Regions from separate parts of the Gordonia sp. DT219 genome, predicted to be linked through region 1. Evidence: riboswitches for the same ligand, from Rfam matches in the RefSeq annotation. Region 1 holds a riboswitch; each other region holds the start of a gene.

Region 1 (5,651 bases):
GGTGTGCACACCGACTTCGTCGACGGGGAGGACCTGTCGCAGTGGGAGCGGGCGCTTTCCACGCCCGCCGACGCGGTGTTCTTCGAGACTCCGTCGAATCCGATGCAGAGCCTCGTCGATGTGGCCAAGGTATCCGAACTGGCGCATGCGGCAGGGGCAAAGGTCGTGTTGGACAACGTATTCGCCACTCCGCTCCTGCAGAGCGGTCTGGAACTCGGGGCGGACGTCATCGTCTATTCGGGCACCAAACACATCGACGGGCAGGGCCGCGTGATGGGCGGCGCGGTGCTCGGGACCAAGGAATTTGTCGACGGTCCGGTGAAGATGCTGATGCGGCATACCGGTCCGGCGCTCTCCCCGTTCAATGCCTGGACCCTGCTCAAGGGGCTGGAGACAATGAAGCTGCGTGTCGACGCATCGGTCGCCGCGGCGTTGCGGATCGGTGAATTCCTCGAAGCCGATCCACGTGTGCGGTGGGTGAAGTATCCGTTCCTGAAGTCGCACCCACAGTACGAGCTGGCGACCGCGCAGATGTCCGGGGGCGGCACGGTGGTCACCTTCGAGCTCAACGACCGCGACGGCGTGGACGGCAAGGAGCGCGCCTTCGAGGTGCTCAACGCACTGCGCATCATCGACATCTCCAACAACCTCGGTGATTCCAAGTCGCTGATCACCCATCCGGCCACCACCACGCACCGTGCGATGGGGCCGGACGGGCGCGCGGCAATCGGGTTGAGCGACTCCGTGGTTCGGCTCTCGGTGGGCCTCGAGGGCATCGACGATCTGCTCGCGGATCTGGATCAGGCGCTGGGATAAGGGCGTTCATGGCGCCGTCGTTGTCGATCCGCCGTGCCACCGCCGCCGATGCTCCGGCCGTTGCGGGCGTGCACGTGCGGTCGTGGCAGCGCGGCTATCGCGGATTGCTGCCGGATGCCGAGCTGCGGGCGATGCGTCCGGCGGATCGGGTCGGCGACTACACCTTTGACGATGACCGTGGTCCGCACACGTGGGTCGCCGAGACGTCGGGCGGGATAGCCGGATTCGTGACGATCTGCGAGCTCGATGGTCATGCCGCGGTGATGGCGCTCTACGTCGACCCGGACCATTGGCGGACCGGGATCGGGTCGGCGCTGATGGATCGGGCGGAGTCGGAGATCGCCCGGCAGGGTTATCCGGTGGCCCGGTTGCATGTGCTCAAGGGCAATGAGCGAGCGATGGATTTCTACGCCGGCCGTGGATGGGCTCCGACCGGACGAGTGCGTTCCGGCGACGTCTGGGGTGTGCACGTCGACGAGGTCGAATACGAGAAGATCGGCTGAAAGGTCGGTTAGCTGCCGTCGACACCCAACGCCCGCAGCACCGTTCGTAATTTGGCGGTGGTCTCCGCGAGCTCGGCGTCGGGATCGGAGTCGGCGACGATGCCGCCGCCGGCCCAGGTGCGAAAGGATCGTCCGTCGGAGTCGATCTCGAGGCAGCGGATGGTGACCATCCATTCGCCGTCACCGTGGGCGTCGGCCCAGCCGACGGCGCCTGCATAATTTCCGCGCGGCTCCTCGTGGTCGCGAATGAACTGTGCCGCAACATCTGTCGGCGTTCCGCACACCGCGGGAGTGGGACTCAGGGCGAGGGCGAGTTCCAGCGCGTTGAGATCGGGATCGGTCAGGTGCGCCCGGATCGGGGTGGCCAGATGCCACATCTCTCCGGTCGACAACAGTTGTGGGGCATCCGGAATGGTGATCTCGTCGCAAAGCGGCGCGAGTCGTCGGCGCAGATGGTCGACCACGAAGGCATGCTCGCGGTGGTCCTTGCCGGATGCGGCCAGCTTCTCGCGGGCCTCGCGGTCGGCGACCGGATCGGGGAACCGGGGCGCCGACCCAGCATACGGCCGGCACGTCACCTCGCGACCGGCCTTGCGTAGCAACAACTCCGGGCTCGCACCGAGTAACCAGCCCGGTCCGGTGTCGACGGCGAAGGCATTGTGTTCACTGTTGCCATGGGCCAGTGCATCCAGCAGTCCGGTCACCTCGGCCGGGGAATCGAGCACTGCCCGAACGGTTCTCGCGAGCACCACTTTGTCGAGGTCGCCTGCAGTGATGGCGGCGACTGCGCGCCGCACGCGGTCGCGGTGGGTGGCGGCGTCGGGGATCTCGGTGAACCGGTCGAGTGTGTGCCGGGCCGGCGAGCGGCCGGCCAGGGGCGGCAGATCTCGTCGTAACCGGCGGGGGACCATCAACGCGGAGGTGCCGGCGGGATCGAACGGCAGGGCACCGACGACGGTGTCGGCGCGGCCGGTCCGCAGGTCGTCGATGGCCGCGTCGACCTCGGTGAAGCGCCGGATGATGCCCTCGGCGCGCACCGTCCCGTGGGGGCGGGAGAGGACGAAAGGCGCCTGCGCCGGGTTGTCGACGCTTTCCGGGTCACCGCTCACCAACCCAACCTAGCGCCCACATCGCGGCGACTTCGGCCCACGGTGAGTGAAAATTGACACCCCGACGCGAGATGGGCCACTCTGGACGTCAGGTCATGAGTGCCAGTGACAAGCCCCGGCTCGCTGGTCGGCAACCCTCCTCCACGGTGGGGTGCTCCGGGTGACGACCGGGCTGTGTTCCAACCGGACACGGCAAGCGTGGATTTCCGAGGAGTTCTTTCGATGACTGCTGTCGTGCGCACCGCACCCGTTCTGTCCGATACCGTTTTCGCCAATCTTGCGGCCTGTACCGAACCGCTGGCGGCGGTCGTCGGCGCCGACGAGAAGGCGCCGCTGGCCGGCGGTGGCGAGATCGCCTACGCCAACCTCGACTACGCCGCCAGTGCACCCGCGCTGGTCGCCGTCGCCGAGTCGGTGTCGGCGGCCCTACACCAGTACGCGAGCGTTCACCGCGGCGCCGGCCATCTGTCGCAGGTCACCACCCGGCGCTATGAGCAGTGCCGAGAGACGGTGCGGCGCTTCGTTCGTGGGCGTTCCGATGACACCGTCGTCTTCACGCGCAACACCACCGATGCGATCAATCTGGCCGCTCACTGCACACCCGGCGACGTCGTCGTCCTCGATATCGAACACCACGCGAACCTGCTGCCATGGCTGTCACGGGACGCCGGTTCGGCGCGCATCGTGACCGCGCGGCCCAGCATCGAGGACACTCTCACCGCGCTCGAGTGCGAGCTCGCCGCGGCCCCCACATCGCTGTTGGCGGTGACCGCCGCATCCAACGTCACGGGAGAGGTGCTGCCGGTCGGGCGGCTCGCCGCGATCGCCCACCGCCACGGTGCGCGCATCCTCGTCGACGCCGCGCAACTCGTCGCCCACCGCCCGGTGTCGGTGGTCAGCCACGGCATCGACTACCTGGTGTTCTCCGGCCACAAGCTCTACGCCCCGTTCGGGGCGGGTGTGCTCATCGGCCGCTCCGACTGGCTCGACGACGCCGATCCCTACCTCGCGGGCGGCGGGGCGTCGGCGCAGGTGAGTGTGGTCGACGGCCCCGACGAGAACTGCGCGGCGACCGCCTGGCACACCGGTGCTGCCCGGCACGAGGCCGGATCGCCGAATGTGTTGGGCGCCATCGCGATCGCCGCTGCGTGTGACGCCATCGCCGACATCGGCATCGAGTCGATCGGAGCGCACGAACACGAACTGCGCCGCCGCCTCGACGACGGGCTCGCCGCAGTCGACGGGGTCCGCACCCTGCAGGTCTTCGACGACGTGACCGATCGTGTCGGGATCGCCGGGTTCAGTGTTGCCGGACATACCCCGCGTGCGGTCGCGGAATACCTCAGCGCAGAACACGGGATCGGCGTGCGCGACGGCAAATTCTGCGCGCATCCGGTACTCAACCGCCTCGGACTCCCCGGCGGCGCGATCCGCGCCAGCTTCGGCCTGGGAACCGGCTCGTCCGACATCGACCGCCTCACCGGCGCCCTGCGGCAACTGGCCGCCACGCAACCGACCTCCACCCGACCGACCTCCACGCAACCGACCTCCACGCAACCGAGCGCGACGACACCCCCAGGAGCCCCGGCATGAGCATCGAACTCGACCGCATCAGCATCGGGCGTCCGCCGCTGCACGTGGCGATCCTCGGCGACGAGCCCGCCGACGCGGCACCCATCGTCGTGCGCCGACCCACGCTGCGTGACGCGCAGCGCGCCCGTTCGGTGCTGCGATCGGGCACCCGCGACACTGCCGGCTTCTCGGTCGCGCTCGAAGTGGAGGTGGCGATCGCACCGAGTGCCGCCTCGGCCCGCGCGGCGGTCGCCGGCATCCCGGACGAACTCGACGGCGGCACGGTCCGCTACGTCGGCACGCCGAGCGGTCTGGTCACCTTGATCCGCGACATCTACGCCGCCGAGGTCGCCGACGCGGTGATCCTGGTGCCGCTCGACGGATCGGCCACCGACAACCGGCTGCGTCAGCTGGTGCTGCCGTCGTTCGCGCCGCGCCGCGCGGCCTGAGCGACCGAAACAGATGAACCCCGGTTGTCCGAATGGACGCCGGGGTTCATCTGTGGAAGTTCTCCGCTGTCCCCGGGTGAGGCGAACCAACATGTGCCCAGGGCAAGCGCTAGACGGTGTACGTGTTCTCGGCTCTCGATGCAATGACGATGGCGCAGGTCAAGGCGGTGCGCAGCACAATCAGCCAGGCGCGAACGTCCACGTACGACAACGCGGTGACCTCAGTCGATTCGGCAGGGGAAGCGCGCACGCGCAGGGCACTGAAGCTGTAACTCTGGAACGCAGAAGTTGCCGGGGCATTCCTTTTGCCACTGCATCTGTGCGAAGTGTCAATTCGCAACGCGGTGTCGGACGCGATTGCCGCTCACTACGGAAGGCGCTGGCCTTGGTCTCAAGGTTTTGAACGGTCGTTGCCCGCAGACGCCCGTGGCCGGTACAACCCACGAACTGACCTGGCAAATGCTCGTCGGGACACATCGTCGACAGGGAAAGTCATCCCTGAGGTGAAGTTCGTGTTCTGGCAGAAGGTGTTCACCAGCCGCTACGATGCCGTCATCTGGGACTCGCAGATCGCAACCGTCCTGCCCGGCGACAACGTCAACCGGGGTAGTACGGCGAGACTCCGAGCTCGCGTGTATAGCGACCTTGACCGTATCCGATTGCTTCGCAACCGCATTGCTCATCACGAACCGATCATCTCTCGCGACCTTGCGGCGGACTTGGCCGCGATCAAGGACCTTGTTCAACTGCGCTGCACCCACACAGCGCATCTACTCGAAGAAGCAGAGAGTGTCACGGCGCTGCTGCCTCAGCGGCCTCTCTGAATCGGCATCTGGATGGTGGGCCGTATGAGCTGCGTTACCGGACGGTGCCGTTCCCGCACGGGGCCTCACCATTGGCCTCGGCATGCCAACAGGTCACCGAGAGCCCGCTTTCGCAGGCACCGGATGGTCCTACGCCTCCCCGCGCTCCCATTGTTCGACCAGTTCGGTCTGCGATTCCTCGGTGAGCACCCCGTACAGCCGGAGTCGGGCCATCCCGCCGTCGGGATAGACGTCGACGCGCGCCTCGGTCATCGGGCGGTCGGCGTCGATGACGAAGCGGTGGCGGGTGTCGGGCTGTAAGTCGGTGCGCCCCAACACCTCGAACCACTCGCCGTCCTCGCCGTCGCGTCCGTGGATCGTCGCGGCGCCGGGCGCATT
Region 2 (5,651 bases), 110 kb from region 1:
GTGGTCGGCCTCGACGTGTGCGTTGCCGCCGATCAATCCGACGAGGCTGCGGGCGGTGACACTTTTACCCGAACCCGATTCGCCGACGATCGCCACGCTCTGGCCGCGGTTGATGGTGAAGGAGACGCCGTCGACGGCGGAGATGGTGCGTGTGCCGGCGGGGAATCCGACCCGCAGATTGGCCACCTCGACCAGTCGCTGATCGGATGTGCCGGTCTCGCGGGTGTTGTCGGTGAGGGTGGTCATCAGACGCTCCGTCCGTCGGTTCGTCGCTGCAGGTAGTGGCCGACCACGGTCACTGAGAGAACGGTCAGGGTGATGGCCAGACCGGGGAAGACGGCGGGCCACCATGCGACGGAGAAGTAGGTGCGGCTGGCCGAGAGCATGCTGCCCCACTCGGCGGTGGGCGGTTGCGGTCCCAGGCCCAAAAAGCTGAGCGACGAACCGATTCCGATGGCCGAGCCGATCCCGATGGTCGCCAGGACCAGCACCGGACCGAGGGCGTTGGGGACGATGTGGCGGCCGATGATGTTGGCCTGCGTCCAGCCGAGAGTTTTGGCGGCCTCGACGAAGACTGCGCCGCGCAGCCGCAGTACCTCGCCGCGCACGAGACGCGCGTAGCCGGGCAGGGTGACCACGGCGACGCCGATGATGGTGGTCAGGGTGCCGGGGCCGCGGGCGGCGACGATCAGGAACACCAGCAGCAGCCCGGGGATGGCGAGGAAGACGTCGAGTACCCGCGACACCACCCAGTCGCCGACGCGTCCGCCGCGGGCGGCGAACACTCCGACGGCGGTGCCTGCCGCAAGTGCGAATATCGTTGCGCTGATCCCGATCAGGAGTGACGGCCAGGCGCCGTAGACGACGCGGGCGTAGATGTCGCGGCCGTTCTGATCGGTCCCGAACAGGTGGTCCCAGCTCGGGGCCAGCAACATGTCCAGTGGCTCACCGGCATCGGGGTCCTTGTCGGTGAACAGCGACGGGAACAGTGCGGCCAGCGCGATGGCCACGAGGAAGATGCTGCTGAGGATGACCGAGACGCGCAGGCGGCGGATGCGCTGCACCACGGTCTGACCGGCGGCGAAGCGGACCGCCGGTGCGGGATCGGGCCGGACGTCGGAAGCGGTCATCCGGTCACCTTCTCTTCGGTGCGCGATTCGTCGGTACGCGATTCGTCGGGGGCCGCCGCCGCACCGGAAGATCTGGTGGTCCGCAGGCGCGGGTCGAGCCACCCGTATGCGGCGTCGATCAGGGTGTTGACGACGGTGTAGAACGTGGCGGCGATGATCACCACACCGAGGACGAGCGGCAGGTCTTTGCTCGTGACCGCGGCGATGGTCAAGCGGCCCAGCCCTTCTCGGGAGAAGACCTGCTCGATCACGACGGCGCCGCTGATCAGGGCGCCGACGATCCAGCCCCACAGGGTGATCACCGGCATCGCGGCGTGCCGGAGCACGTGGCGCAGCAGGAGCACGGTCTCGCCGACGCCGCGGGATCGGACGGTCACCACGAACGGTTCGTCCAGCGTGCGTTCGATCCCGTGCCGCAGAACCTGCGACAGCAGGGCGGCCGGCGCCGCCGCCAAGGCGATGGCAGGCAACACCAGCGACGAGACGCCTGCCGAGCCCACCGAGGGGAACCATCCCAGCTCGAACGAGAAGATGGTGAGCAGCAAGATGCCGAGCCAGAAGGTCGGCACCGCCACCATCAGCACTTCGAATGACGTGACCGGGCCGCGCAGCCAGCCGGGCCGATTCGCGGTCGCCAACCCCACCACCAGTGCGACCACCAAGGCCAGGATCGCGGCGACGATCACCAGTTGCAGTGTGGGCCACATCTGTTGGCCGATGGCCTCGGTGACCGGCATCCGCAGCGCGTAGGACTGGCCGAGGTCGCCGTGTAGGAGGCGCCCGAGATAGTTGAAGTACTGCACGACGATCGGATCATCGAGTTTGTAGTCGCTGATGATCTGGGCCCGCACTTCCGGCGAGACCTGGGCGGTACCGACGATCGAGTTGACCGCCGACCCGCTGCCCGCGTGGATCACGATGAAGGTCGCGGTGATCGCGCCCCACAGCACGAGGAGCGAGACCAGCAATCGGCGGGCGATCGCCCAGCCCAGAGTCCGCGTGCGCGGAACCTCGGTCGGGGCGGCCACCGTATCGATCACCGTCATTGCGTGACCCAGGCGTCGTAGAACGTGGGGAACGCCTGCGGCTCGAACTTGACACCCTGGACCTTGTTGTTGCGGCCCAGTGCGTAGTTGAAGACGTAGACCGGGAACACCGCGGCGTCCTTGGCGATCTGCTGCTGGGCGTTGCCGTAGAGGGCCGACTGTTTGGTCAGGTCGGTCTCGGCCAGCGCCGACCGGAGATCGGTGTCGACGGCCGGGTTCGAATACCGTGCGAAGTTGGTGCCGAAGTGGTCCGGCGGCTGCGGGATGTTGGACGAATCCATCAGTGTGCGAAGCGCGTCCGGTGATGCGCGCTGCCAGCTCAGGTCCAGCACGTCGTAGCCCTTGGTGAAGATCACCTTGTAGTAGTCGTCGATGGTGATGTTCTTGATCTGGTAGTCGATGCCGAGCTTCTTGGCCGACGACTGCACCTGCTCGAGCAGGGTGTCGCGCTGCTCGCGGGCATACTCCTTGAGGAATGGATGAACTACCGTGAGTCGCTTCCCGTTCTTGGTGCGGTAGCCGTCGCTGTCACGGGCGGTCCAGCCGGCCTCGTCGAGAAGTTGATTGGCCTTGTGTTCGTCGTAGCCGTACGCGGATTCGCTTGCCTTGTTGTAACCGACCGTGGCGGGGCTCAGGATGTTGTTGGCGGGCTGGAAGACCCCGAAGTACAGCTTGTCGACGATGGTGTCCCAGTCGATGCCGGCCCGGAAGGCTTCGCGGACTTTGACATCGGAGAACACGCCGGTCTCCGTGTTGGGGTAGTAGTTGTAGTTTCCACCCGGGGCCGCAGCGGTGTCGACGGTGAATCCGGGGGTCTTCTTGAGCTGGGAGACGTTGACCGGCGGAACGCTGGCGATCGCATCGACCTGGTTGCTGGTCAGTGCGCCGTAGCGGGACGAGTCCTCGGGAATCTCCTGGATGCTGATCTTCTGCAGATGCGCCTTGCCGGTGTGGTCGGCGTTGCCCGGCCCCCAGTTGTAGGCGTCGTTGCGGGTGTAGTCGATGCCCTTGTTCGGGGTGTAGCCGTTCTCGCTGATGAACGGGCCGGTGCCGACGATCTTGCTGCACAGGGCATCTGGGCCGTGTGTGAGAGTCGACGGTGCCTCGATACCGAGATACGCGGTGGAAAGCGATGGCAGGAATGCCGAGTTCGGCTGGGAGAACTTGACTTCGACGTGTGTCGGGTCGATGACGGTGGTGCCGGTGTAGGTCGAGATGGTGTTGGCGGCCAACTGTGACTTGGTGGCCGGGTTGACGATGTGGTCGAGGTTCGCCTTGACCGCATTGCCGTCGAACTTCTCCCCGTTGGAGAACGTGACGTCGTCGCGCAGGGTGAACGAATAGGTGAGTTGGTCGGGCGAGACGCTCCACTTGGTCGCCAGCCATGGATGGAGCGAGCCGTCCTTGTTCAAGGCGACCAGCGAGTCCAGGATCGGACGGGCATAGAAGCCCGCGACGTCGGCCGGACTCTGGTGCGGGTCGAGGCAACTGCCCGGACCCGAGGCGCTGGCGAATCGCAGCGTCCCGCCGTCGACCGGGTTGCCCGTGGCGGTCGCCGAGTTGCTGCTGTTCCCCGAGCTACAGGCACTCGCGATGAGTCCGATCGAGACGGCCGCAAGGAGGGTGGCATTGCGTCGGTGTCTGAATCGGCCGGCTGGTCGGGACATGGTCGTTCTCCTGAGGTAATGGGTGGCTGACATCGGCCTTTGGGGTCCGCTCACAGGCAGGTGTGGGTCGGACAGGGGGACGCGAACCGACTTCGTCGGTCGGGCATGGTTGATCATCGAACTCCCGAATTCACCTCGGGCACCCATATGTGAACCCGCGCTTGCTCCATGCCCGGCTTGGGCTGGAGCCGTGTCCTTTATCCAGGGCACCCCGCCGCGGTGGAGGGTTGCCGACCAGCCAGCTGGAACTTGGCACTGGTACTCGTTGACACAGAGCGATCGAAGTCCACCAAAGGTTTTGGCGGGTCGACCACTGAGCAGAACAGTACTCAGACTCGCCGGTTAGTCACTACTTCGTGTGATTTCGAATCGCGACGGACTTAACCTGGCGCGAAGGTCGGCGAGGGTCTACAGGGCCGGTGACGGGCGCCGCCGGATGTATCGGCCGGCGGCAGGTGTCGATTGCCCCGAGAACGGGTACGCGGCCCACCGTGTTGGAGACCATGGAAACGATCACAGTCCACGACCCGAGGACCGGCGACATCGTCTCGCAGGTTCCCGCGGCCACCGACGAGCAGGTCGACGCCGCGATCACCACGGCACGCGCGGCGGCCGGGGACTGGGCGGCGACCCCTGCGGCCGAGCGTGCCGAGCGCTTACGTGAGGCGGCCGTGGCGGTCGGCGATGCGGCCGCCGAACTCGCCGGCTGGAACGAACGCGAAACGGGCAAGACCGGTGACGATTCGCTGGGTGGCGTGGCCGCCGGCGTATCGACGCTGCTCCAGTACGCCGAACTCGGACCCGTGCATCGGGGCCGGACCCTGCAGGGGCAACGCTCGGCGCTCGACGTGATGGTGCCCGAGCCGCGCGGTGTGGTCGCGGTGCTGACCCCGTGGAACGATCCAGCCGCCGTGGCGGCCGGATTGCTCGGCGCAGCGTTGGTCACCGGAAACACGGTGGTACACAAGCCAAGTGAACGCTGCCCCACCACAGGTCGGCGCTTCGCCGAGATCATCGCCGAGCATCTGCCCGACGGGGTGCTGAGCATCGTCGACGGCGCAGGCGAGGTGGGTGCGCATCTCGCGGCGTCGCCGGAGGTGGATGTGGTTGCGCACGTGGGCAGTACCGCGACCGGCACCGAGATCCGCCGGGCATGTGCGGAGCACGGCACCAAGGTGCTGCTCGAGAACGGCGGCAACGATCCGCTCATCGTCGACTCCGGGGTCGATCCCGCGTGGGCCGCCGAAGAAGCGGCCCTCGGATGCTTCGCGAACGCGGGACAGATCTGCGTGTCGGTGGAGCGGGTGTATGTGACCGCCGACGTCGCCGACGCCTTCATCGACGAGCTGTGCGGGCAGGCGCGCAGGTGGGGCGAACGTATCGGGCCGCTGGTCGACAACCGTCAGCGCGACGCCGTGCACGCGCAGGTCCGCGGCGCCGTGGCGCAAGGCGCGCAGATCCGGACCGGCGGTGTCATCTCCGACGACATCGGCAGCTTCTACCCGCCCACGGTGCTGACCGGCTGCACCCCCGACATGACGATCCTGCGCGAGGAGACGTTCGGGCCGATCGCCCCGGTGCGGGTGGTCGACGACTTCGTCACTGCGCTCGTCGAGGCCGCCGATGACCGATACGGCTTGGCCGCAACCGTTCTCACCGCCGACATGGCGCACGCACAGGAGGCGTGGCGCGCCCTGCCCGTCGGGACGGTGAAGATCAACGCCGTGTTCGGTGGGGCGCCCGGCGGTGCTTCACAGCCACGCGGCGCCAGCGGGACCGGCTTCGGCTTCGGCCCCGAACTCCTCGAC
Region 3 (5,651 bases), on a different contig from region 1:
ATAGCCGTAACCCGCCGCGATCACCACGCCGCCGAGCCATGCGCCGGCGGCGTTGGCGATGTTGAGGGCCGAATGGTTCAGCGCGGCAGCCAGCGTCTGGGCGTCGTCGGCGACGTCCATGAGCCGGGTCTGCAGGGCCGGGATCATCGACGTGCCGCCGACCCCGATGAGGAACGTCAGCGCGAGCGCGATCCAGATGAACTGCACGAACAGCGCGAAGAGCAGCAGCACCGCCGCGAGGCAGAGCAGTCCCACCAGGATCGATACCGACACGCTGCGGTCGGCAGCCATGCCGCCGACGATGTTGCCGACGACCATCCCGAGCCCGAAAAGCATGAGGGCCACCGGCACCAAGCCGACCGGCAGTCCGGCCAGCGATGTCAGCGTCGTGTTCAGGTAGGTGTAGAAGGCGAACATTCCGCCGAAGCCGACGGTGCCGATGAGCAGGGTGAACCAGACCTGCGGCCGGCGCAGCGCACCGAGTTCGGTCATCGGGTTGGTCGCAGGCATGTCCTGCAATGTGGGAAGGCTGCGCGCGAGTGCGGCGATGGTGAGCGCACCGACGACCACGACGACAAGAAATGCGCTGCGCCAACCGAAATGCTCACCCAGCCACGCCGCCATCGGGACGCCCGCGACGTTGGCGACGGCGAGCCCGAGCATCACCTGCCCGACCGCCTTCGCGCGGCGTCGTGGTCCGGCAAGGTGGGCGGCGACCAATGCCGCCACCCCGAAGTAGGCGCCATGCGGTAGGCCGGCGATGAAGCGGGCCGCGATCAGCAGACCGAAGGTGGGTGCGAGGACCGTGGCCGCGTTGCCGACGGTGAACGCGACCATCAGTCCGATCAGCAGGGTGCGGCGCGACATCCGGGCGGTGAGGGCCGCGATGAGCGGTGCGCCGACGACAACGCCGAGCGCATACGCGGAGATGACCGAACCGGCGGTGGGTTCGGTGACATCGAGTGCGCCGGCGATGTTGGGGAGCAGACCCATCGAGACGAACTCGGTGGTGCCGATCCCGAAGCCACCGAGCGCCATCGCGAGGATCGCCCAGCGGACCGTCCGCACACGCGCAGAACCGTTGTCCGGCAACGACTCCCCGGCTTCACGCGCAGCGACGTCGGTCGTCGGGTGCGCAGTGGCCGGCTCGTCGGCGGGAACTGCCGCCTCGGGATTCGCTGGTGTGGACACAGGAGTCGCAACCACCACGGCGCACGCGAGCATTCCCGGGGCGGTCGGTGAGTTCGTTCACAGGCCCCGTCGACCGCGCGAAACGATCGTCACGGCACGGTCGGTACGGCACGCTCGGTGGAGGATGCCGTGCCGGTGGCGGTGGTGGGAGCCGCGGCGGTGGGAGCCGCCGCGGTGGGAGCGGCCGTGGTGGGAGCGGCCGTGGTGGGAGCCGCGGTGGTGGGAGCCGCGGTGGTGGGAGCCGCGGTGGTAGTGGGAGCCGCGGTGGTGGTGGGAGCGGCTGTGGTGGTCGCCGGCGGTGCGGTGTCGGGGCTTTCGGCCCGTGTCACCACCGGGACACCGGCCCCTGTCACCGCCGTCGTTGCGCTCGGCACTGTCTGCACCCCGTCGACGACCCGCTCGGCCCAGTACGTGGCGAAGTTCCTCGGCAACAAGACGATGCTCTTGGCGCTGGCCGCCAACGCGGTGACTCCGTGGTCGAACAGGTCGGCGTCGGAGTTGAGCACACCGTTGGCGATGTCCTGGAGGACGAACAGATCCGGCAGGTATGCGCCGTAGCCGAGTTGGGGTAACGGCGGTAGCCATCCCATGGCCCAGCGGATGGGTGGTTGAAAGTCGGCGAGGGTGATGCCGATGATGTCGGGCAGGCGCAGGCGGTAACGCATGAGGTCCGGAACGGTCCCGGTGTAGCCGACTGCGGTCAGTGCGTTCGCCACGATGATCGCCATCGACGAGGGCGAGGCGATCGTGCATGTCCGCACCGCGCCGTCGGTGGTGCAGGTCATCGTCTCCGCTGCACCGTTGACGGTCCACGTCTGACCGGTGCCGGGGAATTGGTACATGTGGAATGGGTACTGGCCGTGCTTGATCCAGTAGCCGAAGAAGGCGTCGACGTCGCCGATCGGGTCATGGAGCGGATCGGGCAGGTCGCAGATCGGGTCGCCCTCGATGCAGTAGGTGGTGACGGGTACGCCGCCGTAGTCGGTGCCATCGCGTGGCCCCGACATCGTCATCCCCGGAATGGCCCCGACCAGTGTCAGTTCGATTCCCTGTCCCCAGAGAGTCGCCGACATCCGCGGGTCCGCGTAGAGCTCGCCCGAGACGGTCGTCGCGCCGCCGGCGTCGGTGGTGGAGATGACGTACGTCGACCCGTCGGCAAGCGTCACCGGCCGATGCCGGCCGATGTCGGTCAGCGCGTCGCCTGCGACTCGGGCGCCCTGCGAGTAGCCGGCGATGACGACCTTCTTGTCGGTGCCGCATTCCTGCTGATAGGTGGCCACGGCTTGTTCGAGGTTCTGCGCACCCTGCGTCTGGCTCGCGTTGTATCCCACCGATCCCAGCGGCCAGATGGTCGCGGCGTACGGCACCGCCTCGACGGTGTAGGGGTTGCCGAGGTTGGGGTTGTTCTCGTCGGGACGGTTGTCCGGGCCGAGGCCGGTGTAGCGCTGTCGCACACCGACGAGGTACGAGCCGTCGGAGTTCCATGTCCCGCCGACGATGAACACCCGGCCCGGGCCGCTGCAGTCGTATGTCGTGTCCGCCGCCGCCACCCCATGGCCCCAGAACATCGTGGCGGTGAGCGCGAGGCCCATTGAGGCGGCTCCCCACACGAGACAGACGCCACGGATCGAGGTGCGGAGTCCCATCGCTGCCACGTCCTTCGGTGAGGGCTGATCTGCGCAGCTTAGGCAGGCGGAGCAGGTCGGCACCGGGCAATCACCCAGGGCGCCCCCACATTCCCCCGCTCGATGGACACCGCGGGCGAATCCGGGACCGGAGAACACCGATAACGATCTGCGCAATTCACCAACCAGCCTGAGCAGGAGGGTTCTCAGCGAACGACGACCGTGTTATATCCTTGTCGCCAGGTCATGAGCATCAGCGTCAAGCCCCGGCTTGCTGATCGGCAACCCTCCAACCGCGGTGGGGTGCTCCGGGTGATGACCGGGTTGGGGATCGCTGTATGGGTCCCCGGCAAGCGCGGGTCCGAAGGTCGGACCCCAACAGGGTCTCCATACCCTGCCGACCGTAGAAAGTGATCTATTTTTCATGTCTGACGCAGCCAACGACGGCCCCGATTCCCCGGATCCCACCGACGCCCCGGATCCCACCGAGAACTGGAGCTTCGAGACCAAGCAGGTCCATGTGGGGCAGTCCCCCGACGCCGCGACGAACGCACGCGCACTGCCCATCTACCAGACCACGTCGTTCACCTTCAACGACACCCAGCACGCCGCCGATCTCTTCGGTCTCGCCGAACCGGGCAACATCTACACCCGGATCATGAACCCGACGCAGGATGCCGTCGAACAGCGCATCGCCGCGCTCGAGGGCGGTGTCGCGGCCCTGCTGGTCGCCTCCGGTCAGGCGGCCACCACGTATTCGATCCTCAACATCGTCGAGAACGGCGGACACGTGGTGTCGAGCCCGCGTCTGTACGGCGGCACCTACAACCTGTTCCACTACACCCTGCCCAAACTCGGCATCGAGGTGTCCTTCGTCGAAGATCCCGAGGATCCCGAGTCGTGGCAGGCCGCGATCGGCGACAACACCCGCGCGTTCTACGGCGAGTCGATCTCCAACCCGAACAACGAGATCCTCGACATCCCGGGTATCGCCGAGGTCGCCCACCGCAACGGACTGCCGCTGATCGTCGACAACACCGTGGCCACGCCGTATCTGCTGAACCCACTGGCCCTCGGCGCCGACGTCGTCGTGCACTCGGCGACCAAGTACATCGGCGGCCACGGGACCGCGATCGGCGGGGTCATCGTCGACGGCGGCACCTTCGACTGGCGTGGACAGCGTGACGGCAAGGACCTGTTCCCGGGATTCACCACGCCCGATCCGAGCTACCACGGCGCGGTATTCGCCGATCTCGGCGCCCCGGCGTATGCGCTGAAGGCGCGCGTGCAGTGGCTGCGTGACACCGGTGCGTCGATCTCGCCGTTCAATGCCTTCCTGCTCGCGCAGGGCCTCGAGACGCTGAGCCTGCGCGTCGAGCGGCATGTCGCCAACGCCGCGCGCGTCGCCGAATACCTCAGCGATCACGCACAGGTCGAGTCGGTCACCTACGCCGGACTGAAGTCCTCGCCGTGGTACCAGCGCGGCCAGGAGCTCGCACCAAAGGGTCAGGGCGCCATCATCGGATTCGAGATCACCGGTGGCGTCGACGCGGGCAAGCGGTTCGTGGAGGCGTTGACCTTGCACAGCCACGTCGCCAACATCGGTGATGTGCGTTCGCTGGTGATCCACCCGGCGTCCACCACCCACAGCCAGCTGACCCCCGAAGAGCAGCTCGCCGCAGGCGTCACCCCCGGTTTGGTCCGGCTCGCCGTCGGGATCGAGGGCATCGACGACATCATCGCCGACCTCGACCAGGGCTTCGCGGCGGCCGAGTAGACCCAGCCGAGTACACCGAGACAGCCGAGTAGACCGAGGACAGGAGCACAACATCCCGTGTCGGTGAGCATCGACCCCCAGGCGTCCGCAGCGCATCAGCCCGAATGGGAGCAGGTTCCCGACGGGCAGATGGTGCGAATGCGCCTGGGATCGTTGGCGCTCGAGTGCGGCGAACGGATCGACGACGTCACCCTGGCGTTTCAGCGCTGGGGGACGTTGTCGCCCGCACGGGACAATGTGATCCTCGCCCTGCACGCACTGACCGGTGACTCGTATGTCACCGGCCCGCCCACCGACGAACACCCCGCGCCGGGCTGGTGGGACGGTCTGATCGGACCGGGCGGCGCGATCGACACCGACGAGTGGTGTGTCATCTGCGCCAACGTCCTCGGCGGCTGCCGGGGATCGACGGGACCGGCGTCGCCCGATCCGGATGGGCGACCGTGGGGTTCCCGATTCCCCGCCATCACGGTGCTCGATCAGGTGCGCGCCGAGGCGGCGCTGCTCGACGCCCTCGGCATCGAGAGCATCGGCGCGGTCCTCGGCGGTTCGATGGGTGGCGCCCGCGCCCTCGAGTGGGCGATCGAATATCCCGACCGGGTACGCAGCGCGCTTGTTCTCGCCGTCGGGGCACGTGCCACCGCCGACCAGATCGGCACGCAAACCACCCAGATCGCCGCCATCACCGCCGACCCCGAGTGGCAGGGCGGTGACTACCACGGCAGCGGCCGGTCCCCGATCGTCGGACTCGGAATCGCCCGGCGCATCGCGCACCTGACCTACCGATTCGAGGGCGAACTCGACGAGCGTTTTGCCAATTACCCTCAGGGCCACGAGGATCCGCTACACGGCGGGCGGTACGCGGTGCAAAGCTATCTCGAACACCAGGCCGACAAGATCATCGGGCGGTTCGATCCGGGCAGCTATGTGGTGCTCACCGACGTGCTGAACAATCACGACGTGGGACGCAATCGCGGCGGTATCGCCGCCGCGCTCGACTCGTGCACGGTTCCCACCGTGGTCGCGGGCATCGACTCGGATCGGTTGTATCCGTTGCG
Region 4 (5,651 bases), on a different contig from region 1:
GCATCATCCGACCGAGAGGGCGCCGCTGCCGGAAGACACCCCGGACAAGTCCTCCGGCGACACACGATGCGGTGCTCCGGTTGGGGCAACAATTGCACCCTGAGTGCGCCACGGCGCAGTCAGTGAACACCAAAAACGTTGCGCCCCTATGGTTCTGGAACTTCTGGCTCGAGGAGGTAGAGATCCTCGGGCTCGTGGGCGTCCGGGAAGTCGTCGGCCGCAAACAGGTCGCGGCGTTCGAACCCCAGTCCGCGCGCTGCGGCGACTGAGGCAAAAAGTCGTTGCGAGGCAACGTTGTCCGGGCTGATGGTGGTGTGCATCGCCACGGCACCGCGTCCGCTGACGCGATCGAAGAGACGATGAAGCATCGTCCCGGCGATCCGGTGGCCGCGATAGGTGTCGTCGACGGCCACCTGCCAGACCATCAGCGTCGACGGATCTGACGGGCGGCGGTAGCCCGTGACGAAGCCTACTGGCAGACCGTCGACTTCGGCGACGATCGAGGTGTCGGCGAAGTCGCGGCACCACAGCACGTACGCGTAACTCGAGTTGACGTCGAGAACTTGCGAGTCCCTGGCGATTTCCCAGAGGCGGGTACCGTCGGCGACCTTCGGCGCGCGGTAGTCGAGAACTAGTTGGGTTGATGTGGCCGAACTTGTGTGGGACGGGCTCATAACGCACTCGACGTTAACAACGTGTGTCGGCGAATTCACCCGCCTGCACAAATCGGACCTCGAATCTCCCACTTAACCCCAGTTCACCCGGCAGATGTGATGCGGGACACAAACGGTTGCGCACGGGCCTACGGCGTGCGGATCGCGGTGACGGGGAGGGCAGTATGGAGCGGTGACGCGGATCATCGCAGGTCGCTTCGGCGGTCGCAGACTCACAGTTCCCGACGAGGGCACCAGACCCACCTCCGACCGTGTGCGTGAGTCGGTCTTCAGCATGCTCGACGCGCGCATCGATCTGACGAGTACCCACGTGCTCGATCTTTATGCCGGGTCCGGCGCGCTCGGCCTCGAAGCGCTCTCGCGCGGGGCGTCGTCGGCGGTCTTCGTCGACAGCCGGGGGCGCGCGGCTCGCACGATCTCCGCGAATCTGACGGCCGTCGGGGCGGCCGCCTCGGGGCGTGTGATCACCTCGCCGGTGTCGGCATTCCTTGCCGGTGCCGCGCCCGGCCGATTCGACGTGGTGTTCTCCGACCCTCCGTATGCGCTCGCCGATGATGAGGTGGCCGCCGATCTGTCAGCGTTGGCCACCGGTGGTTGGCTCACCGACGACGGGCTGGTGGTCCTCGAGCGCGGACGCCGAGCCGTCCTCTCGTGGCCCCCGGGCTGGGAACTGGTCGTCGACAAATCCTATGGCGACACCACGGTGAAGGTCGCACGCCCCGGTGTCGCCGCGGACGAGTAGGTTCTGCAGAGCATGACCAGTGCGGTGATACCCGGTTCCTTCGATCCCTTCACACGCGGACACCGTTACGTCGTGGAGCGCGCGGCCCGGTGCTTCGACGAGTTGGTGGTCACCGTCGTGGTCAACCCCAACAAGCGTGGTCTCTTCTCCGTCGAGGAGCGACTCGAGCTCATCGCCGAGGACTGCGCCGATCTGCCCAACGTCCGCGTCGACCGGTGGCAGGGACTGCTCGTCGACTATCTGCGGAACAACTCGATCCATTCGATCGTCAAGGGGCTGCGTTCGGCGGTCGATTTCGACTACGAGTTGCCGATGGCGCAGATGAACCGGGAACTGGCCGACGTCGAGACCGTCTTCCTGTTGACCGATCCGCGATACGCGCACGTATCGAGTTCACTGGTCAAGGAGGTCGCCAAACTCGGCGGTGACGTGGCGCCGTTCCTTGCGCCCCACATCCTCCGGCGACTGGAGGCCAACCTTGCGGGCGAACGCACCATCTGAGCCGGCAGGTCACCGGCCGCGCGGTGACGCCTGCAGCGGACGAATCCGAGGCGCCTGCGCCGGGAAAAAATCTCCGAGAATGTGAACGCTGACCGGCGAGGGCCGCCTCACTATCGTGAGCTCGACGGTCATGAGCGTCAGCGACAAGCCCTGGCTTGCTGACCGGCAACCCTCGCATCGCGGTGGGGTGCCCCAGGTGACGACCGGATCGGGTTTCCCCCGATAAGCGCGATGGATTCGACGTGCCGGTTCCGCATCGAACCGCCGGTCGCCGTGGTCTCTCGACGCCTGATGCTATTGCGCGGGTGTCGGTGTGGTCTGCAGCGTCATCGTGCTGCCCCCGTTCCCGTACAGGAGAGTTCACACATGTCAGCCGCCCCATCGCCGTCGACGAAGGCCCGCGGTCATGCGCCGCCCGATCCGTCACCACCGTCGGCAGCCACCGAGGTGCCCGACGTCGCCAGGCCGGAACGTGTGGTGCCACTGTGGCATCCGGGCCGCTGGGTGCTGGCGGCGATCGTGCTTGTCGTCGTGGCACAGATCATCCATGGAGTGGCCACGAACTCCTTCTTTCAGTGGGATCGTTTCGGCTACTGGATCTTTCGTCCCGTGGTGATCGAGGGACTCGGCGTGACTCTCGAAGTCGCCGCCTACAGTGCGGTTCTGGGCCTCGGCGTCGGTATCGTGCTCGCGCTCATGCGACTGTCGAAGAACCCGGTCCTGGCGGCGGTGAGCTGGGCCTATGTCTGGTTCTTCCGATCGATTCCGCTGATCGTCCTGCTGCTCATCCTGTTCAACTTCGGGGCCCTTTATCAGAGCCTGAGTCTCGGAATCCCCTTCGGTCCAGGACTTTTCCACATATCCGAAGCCGACCTGGCCACACCTTTCATCATCGCGGTCGTCGGTATCACCGTGCACGAGGCGGCATTCGCCGCGGAGATCGTGCGGGGTGGGATCCTGTCGGTCGATCAGGGGCAACACGAGGCGGCCGCCGCGCTGGGCATCCCGCGCGGCTACCAATTCCTGCGGATCACGCTGCCCCAGGCGCTGCGCACGATCGTGCCGTCCTATGTGAATCTGCTGATCGGACTGATCAAGTCGACCTCGCTGGTCTACTACGTCTCGTTGCTCGATCTGTTCGGCGTGGTCTCGACCCAGAGCAGCACATACTCCGGTGACATCATTCCCCTGCTCATGGTGGCGACGGTCTGGTACGTCATCTTGACCAGCGTGGTATCGGTCGTCCAGTTCTACGTCGAACGCCACTTCGCGCGGGGGGCGGTGCGAACGTTGCCGCCGACTCCGCTGCAACGTGCCCGCACGGCCGTGGTGACAGTTCGCCGTGGCATCGCATTGCGGCCCTGGATGCGTGCGGTATGAGTGTGAAATCGAATACAGCTCAGGCTGTTTCCCCCTCCGACCGGGCTCGCGGCGCCGGTGTCGACATCGTCGACGCGCACCGTTGGTACGGGGACAATCACGTTCTCCAGGGCATCGACCTGAGTGTTCGTCCCGGCGAGGTGACGGTGGTCCTGGGCCCGTCGGGTTCCGGAAAGTCGACGCTGCTGCGGGCGATCAACCATCTCGACCGACTCGATGCCGGCCATGTCAGCGTCGGGGGAGAGCTGATCGGCGTGCGCCGGCTCAACGGGCACCTCAAGGAGCTGCCCGAACGGGCGATCCTGCGTCAACGGCGCAACATCGGCTACGTCTTCCAGTCGTTCAATTTGTTCTCCAATCTCACTGCCGCGGAGAACATCACCGCGGCGCTGGTGTCGACGCGCCGCGCCCGGCGTGCAGAAGCCGGCGACATCGCGCGTAAACTCCTTGAGCGAGTCGGACTTTCGGACAAGTTCGACGCATACCCGCGCCAGCTCTCCGGCGGACAACAGCAGCGAGTGGCGATTGCTCGGGCGCTCGCGCTCGATCCGCGGGTCCTGCTTTTCGACGAACCGACCTCGGCGCTCGATCCCGAACTCGTCGGTGAGGTGCTCGCGGTGATCGCCGACCTCACTGCCACCGGCACCACGATGATCATCGTCACCCACGAGATCGGATTTGCCCGTGAGGTCGCCGACACCGTCGTCTTCCTCGATGACGGCCTGATCGTCGAGCAGGGCACGCCGGAACAGGTACTCGACAGCCCATCGCACGCCCGGACAAAGGATTTCCTGACGCGGGTCCTCTGAATTCCGCGTCCGTCACACCTATGCCGACGGGTGCGGAGGACACAGTGTCCGCCCGGCCTCGTCGATCATCCCCTGCAGAAATGGAGTTACACCATGTCATCTTCTCGATCCCTCGTCGCCCGGCTCGGCGCCGTGGCCATCGGCGGAGTACTCACCGCAACACTGGTCACCGCCTGCTCGGGCGGGTCCAGTGATGCCGCCGACTCGTCGGGCACGCCGGGCAGCGTCGTCATCGGCGCTGTCTCCAACGGGGCGGCGCAGGAGACCACGCTCTCTGTGCCGCAGGTGGATTCGATTCGCAAGGCGCTGCCGGCGAAGGTGCGTGATTCCGGTCAGCTCACGATCGGCATCGGCGCCCTGCCCTCGGGGAATCCGCCGCTGGCGTTCATCGGTTCCGATCAGCACACGCTGACCGGCGTCGAACCCGATCTCGGGCGCGCCGTCGCGGCGGTACTCGGCCTCAAGCCGGTGGTCGGCAACTCCACGTGGGAAAATCTCTTCGTCGGCATCAGCAGCGGCCGCTCGGATGTGGGCTTCTCCAACATCACGGTGACCGAGGAGCGCAAGGACAAATACGACTTCGCCACGTACCGCAAGGACGAACTGGCCTTCGAGGTGCTCAAGTCGAACGCGTGGAACTTCGACGGAAACTACGAGAATCTTGCGGGTAAGACCGTGGCCGTCGGGTCGGGCACCAATCAGGAACGGATCCTGCTGAAGTGGCGCGACAAACTCGCTGCCGAGGGCAAGACGTTGAACGTGGTGTACTTCCCGGACGGCAACTCGTTCAATTTGGCGCTCGCCTCGGGCAAGATCGACGCGTATCTGGCGCCCAATCCGACCATCTCGTACCACGTCGTACAGACCGCCAACACCCCGAAGGCCACGCGGGTGGCCGGAACCTACTCGGGTGCCGGCTCCACCTTGCAGGGTCTCATCGCCGCGACGACCAAGAAGGGTAACGGACTGGTCGGGCCGCTGGCCGATGCGATCAATCACCTGATCTCCACTGGTGCCTACGCCAAATTGCTCGCGGCGTGGCATCTGTCGGCCGAGGCGTTGCCGGCCTCGCAGATCAACCCGCCCGGGCTGCCCCGCAACGACAGCTGAGGGGCTCATGTGCAGGTGGTGGCCGGCTCCGGCTCGCCAACCGGCGACCTGAGAAACAGGAGGATTCGCCGATGGGACATCATCACCTCATGGATATCGACCGGGATGGTGGGACAGGCACGGACACAAGCGTTCTCGACGACCCGATCCGATCGTCGCTGACCGGGCACCACCGGCACCTGGCGCAGCGACACGGCCGCATCCTGCGTTATCGGGACGACGTGTCGATATTCGCGGCATTCCCGCACGATCCCGGACCTGCGGACTGGGCCGACGCCGCCGAGTTCTTCGGTCCGGGTGGCACCGTGCCGATCTCGGGAGTCATGCCCACCCCGCCGCCCGGCTGGGAGATCACGATGAGTCTGCCCGGAGTGCAGATGATCGCGCGATCGGTCGCTGCAATGGCCGATCGCTCTGCGGTGGTGCTGACCGACG

The links. Region 1 has a riboswitch for S-adenosylmethionine ahead of ACPXB3_RS11320 (aminotransferase class V-fold PLP-dependent enzyme). Riboswitches for the same ligand answer to the same signal wherever they lie in the genome.
Region 2: it holds a riboswitch for S-adenosylmethionine, as region 1 does, so the genes downstream of both, ACPXB3_RS10845 (ABC transporter substrate-binding protein) here and ACPXB3_RS11320 (aminotransferase class V-fold PLP-dependent enzyme) in region 1, are expected to answer to the same signal.
Region 3: it holds a riboswitch for S-adenosylmethionine, as region 1 does, so the genes downstream of both, ACPXB3_RS12330 (bifunctional o-acetylhomoserine/o-acetylserine sulfhydrylase) here and ACPXB3_RS11320 (aminotransferase class V-fold PLP-dependent enzyme) in region 1, are expected to answer to the same signal.
Region 4: it holds a riboswitch for S-adenosylmethionine, as region 1 does, so the genes downstream of both, ACPXB3_RS00740 (amino acid ABC transporter permease) here and ACPXB3_RS11320 (aminotransferase class V-fold PLP-dependent enzyme) in region 1, are expected to answer to the same signal.

Annotation. Positions count from the first base shown of each region.
Region 1 is NZ_JBNCNR010000007.1:118,328-123,978, forward strand. Features, by position in the region: gene ACPXB3_RS11305 (O-succinylhomoserine sulfhydrylase) at 1-816, shown strand, start outside; gene ACPXB3_RS11310 (GNAT family N-acetyltransferase) at 825-1,319, shown strand; gene ACPXB3_RS11315 (isochorismate synthase) at 1,328-2,428, opposite strand; SAM riboswitch class IV at 2,520-2,633, shown strand; gene ACPXB3_RS11320 (aminotransferase class V-fold PLP-dependent enzyme) at 2,651-4,021, shown strand; gene ACPXB3_RS11325 (hypothetical protein) at 4,018-4,449, shown strand; gene ACPXB3_RS11330 (hypothetical protein) at 4,962-5,273, shown strand; gene alc (allantoicase) at 5,403-5,651, opposite strand, start outside.
Region 2 is NZ_JBNCNR010000007.1:10,707-16,357, forward strand. Features, by position in the region: gene ACPXB3_RS10830 (dipeptide ABC transporter ATP-binding protein) at 1-246, opposite strand, end outside; gene ACPXB3_RS10835 (ABC transporter permease) at 246-1,130, opposite strand; gene ACPXB3_RS10840 (ABC transporter permease) at 1,127-2,176, opposite strand; gene ACPXB3_RS10845 (ABC transporter substrate-binding protein) at 2,173-3,843, opposite strand; SAM riboswitch class IV at 3,996-4,114, opposite strand; gene ACPXB3_RS10850 (aldehyde dehydrogenase family protein) at 4,347-5,651, shown strand, end outside.
Region 3 is NZ_JBNCNR010000008.1:135,009-140,659, reverse strand. Features, by position in the region: gene ACPXB3_RS12340 (MFS transporter) at 1-1,224, opposite strand, end outside; gene ACPXB3_RS12335 (PE-PPE domain-containing protein) at 1,281-2,837, opposite strand; SAM riboswitch class IV at 3,059-3,178, shown strand; gene ACPXB3_RS12330 (bifunctional o-acetylhomoserine/o-acetylserine sulfhydrylase) at 3,241-4,593, shown strand; gene metX (homoserine O-acetyltransferase MetX) at 4,651-5,651, shown strand, end outside.
Region 4 is NZ_JBNCNR010000001.1:147,277-152,927, forward strand. Features, by position in the region: gene ectA (diaminobutyrate acetyltransferase) at 147-674, opposite strand; gene rsmD (16S rRNA (guanine(966)-N(2))-methyltransferase RsmD) at 847-1,416, shown strand; gene coaD (pantetheine-phosphate adenylyltransferase) at 1,429-1,917, shown strand; SAM riboswitch class IV at 2,044-2,152, shown strand; gene ACPXB3_RS00740 (amino acid ABC transporter permease) at 2,284-3,297, shown strand; gene ACPXB3_RS00745 (amino acid ABC transporter ATP-binding protein) at 3,294-4,106, shown strand; gene ACPXB3_RS00750 (ABC transporter substrate-binding protein) at 4,200-5,216, shown strand; partial or broken gene ACPXB3_RS00755 (GNAT family N-acetyltransferase) at 5,288-5,651, shown strand, end outside.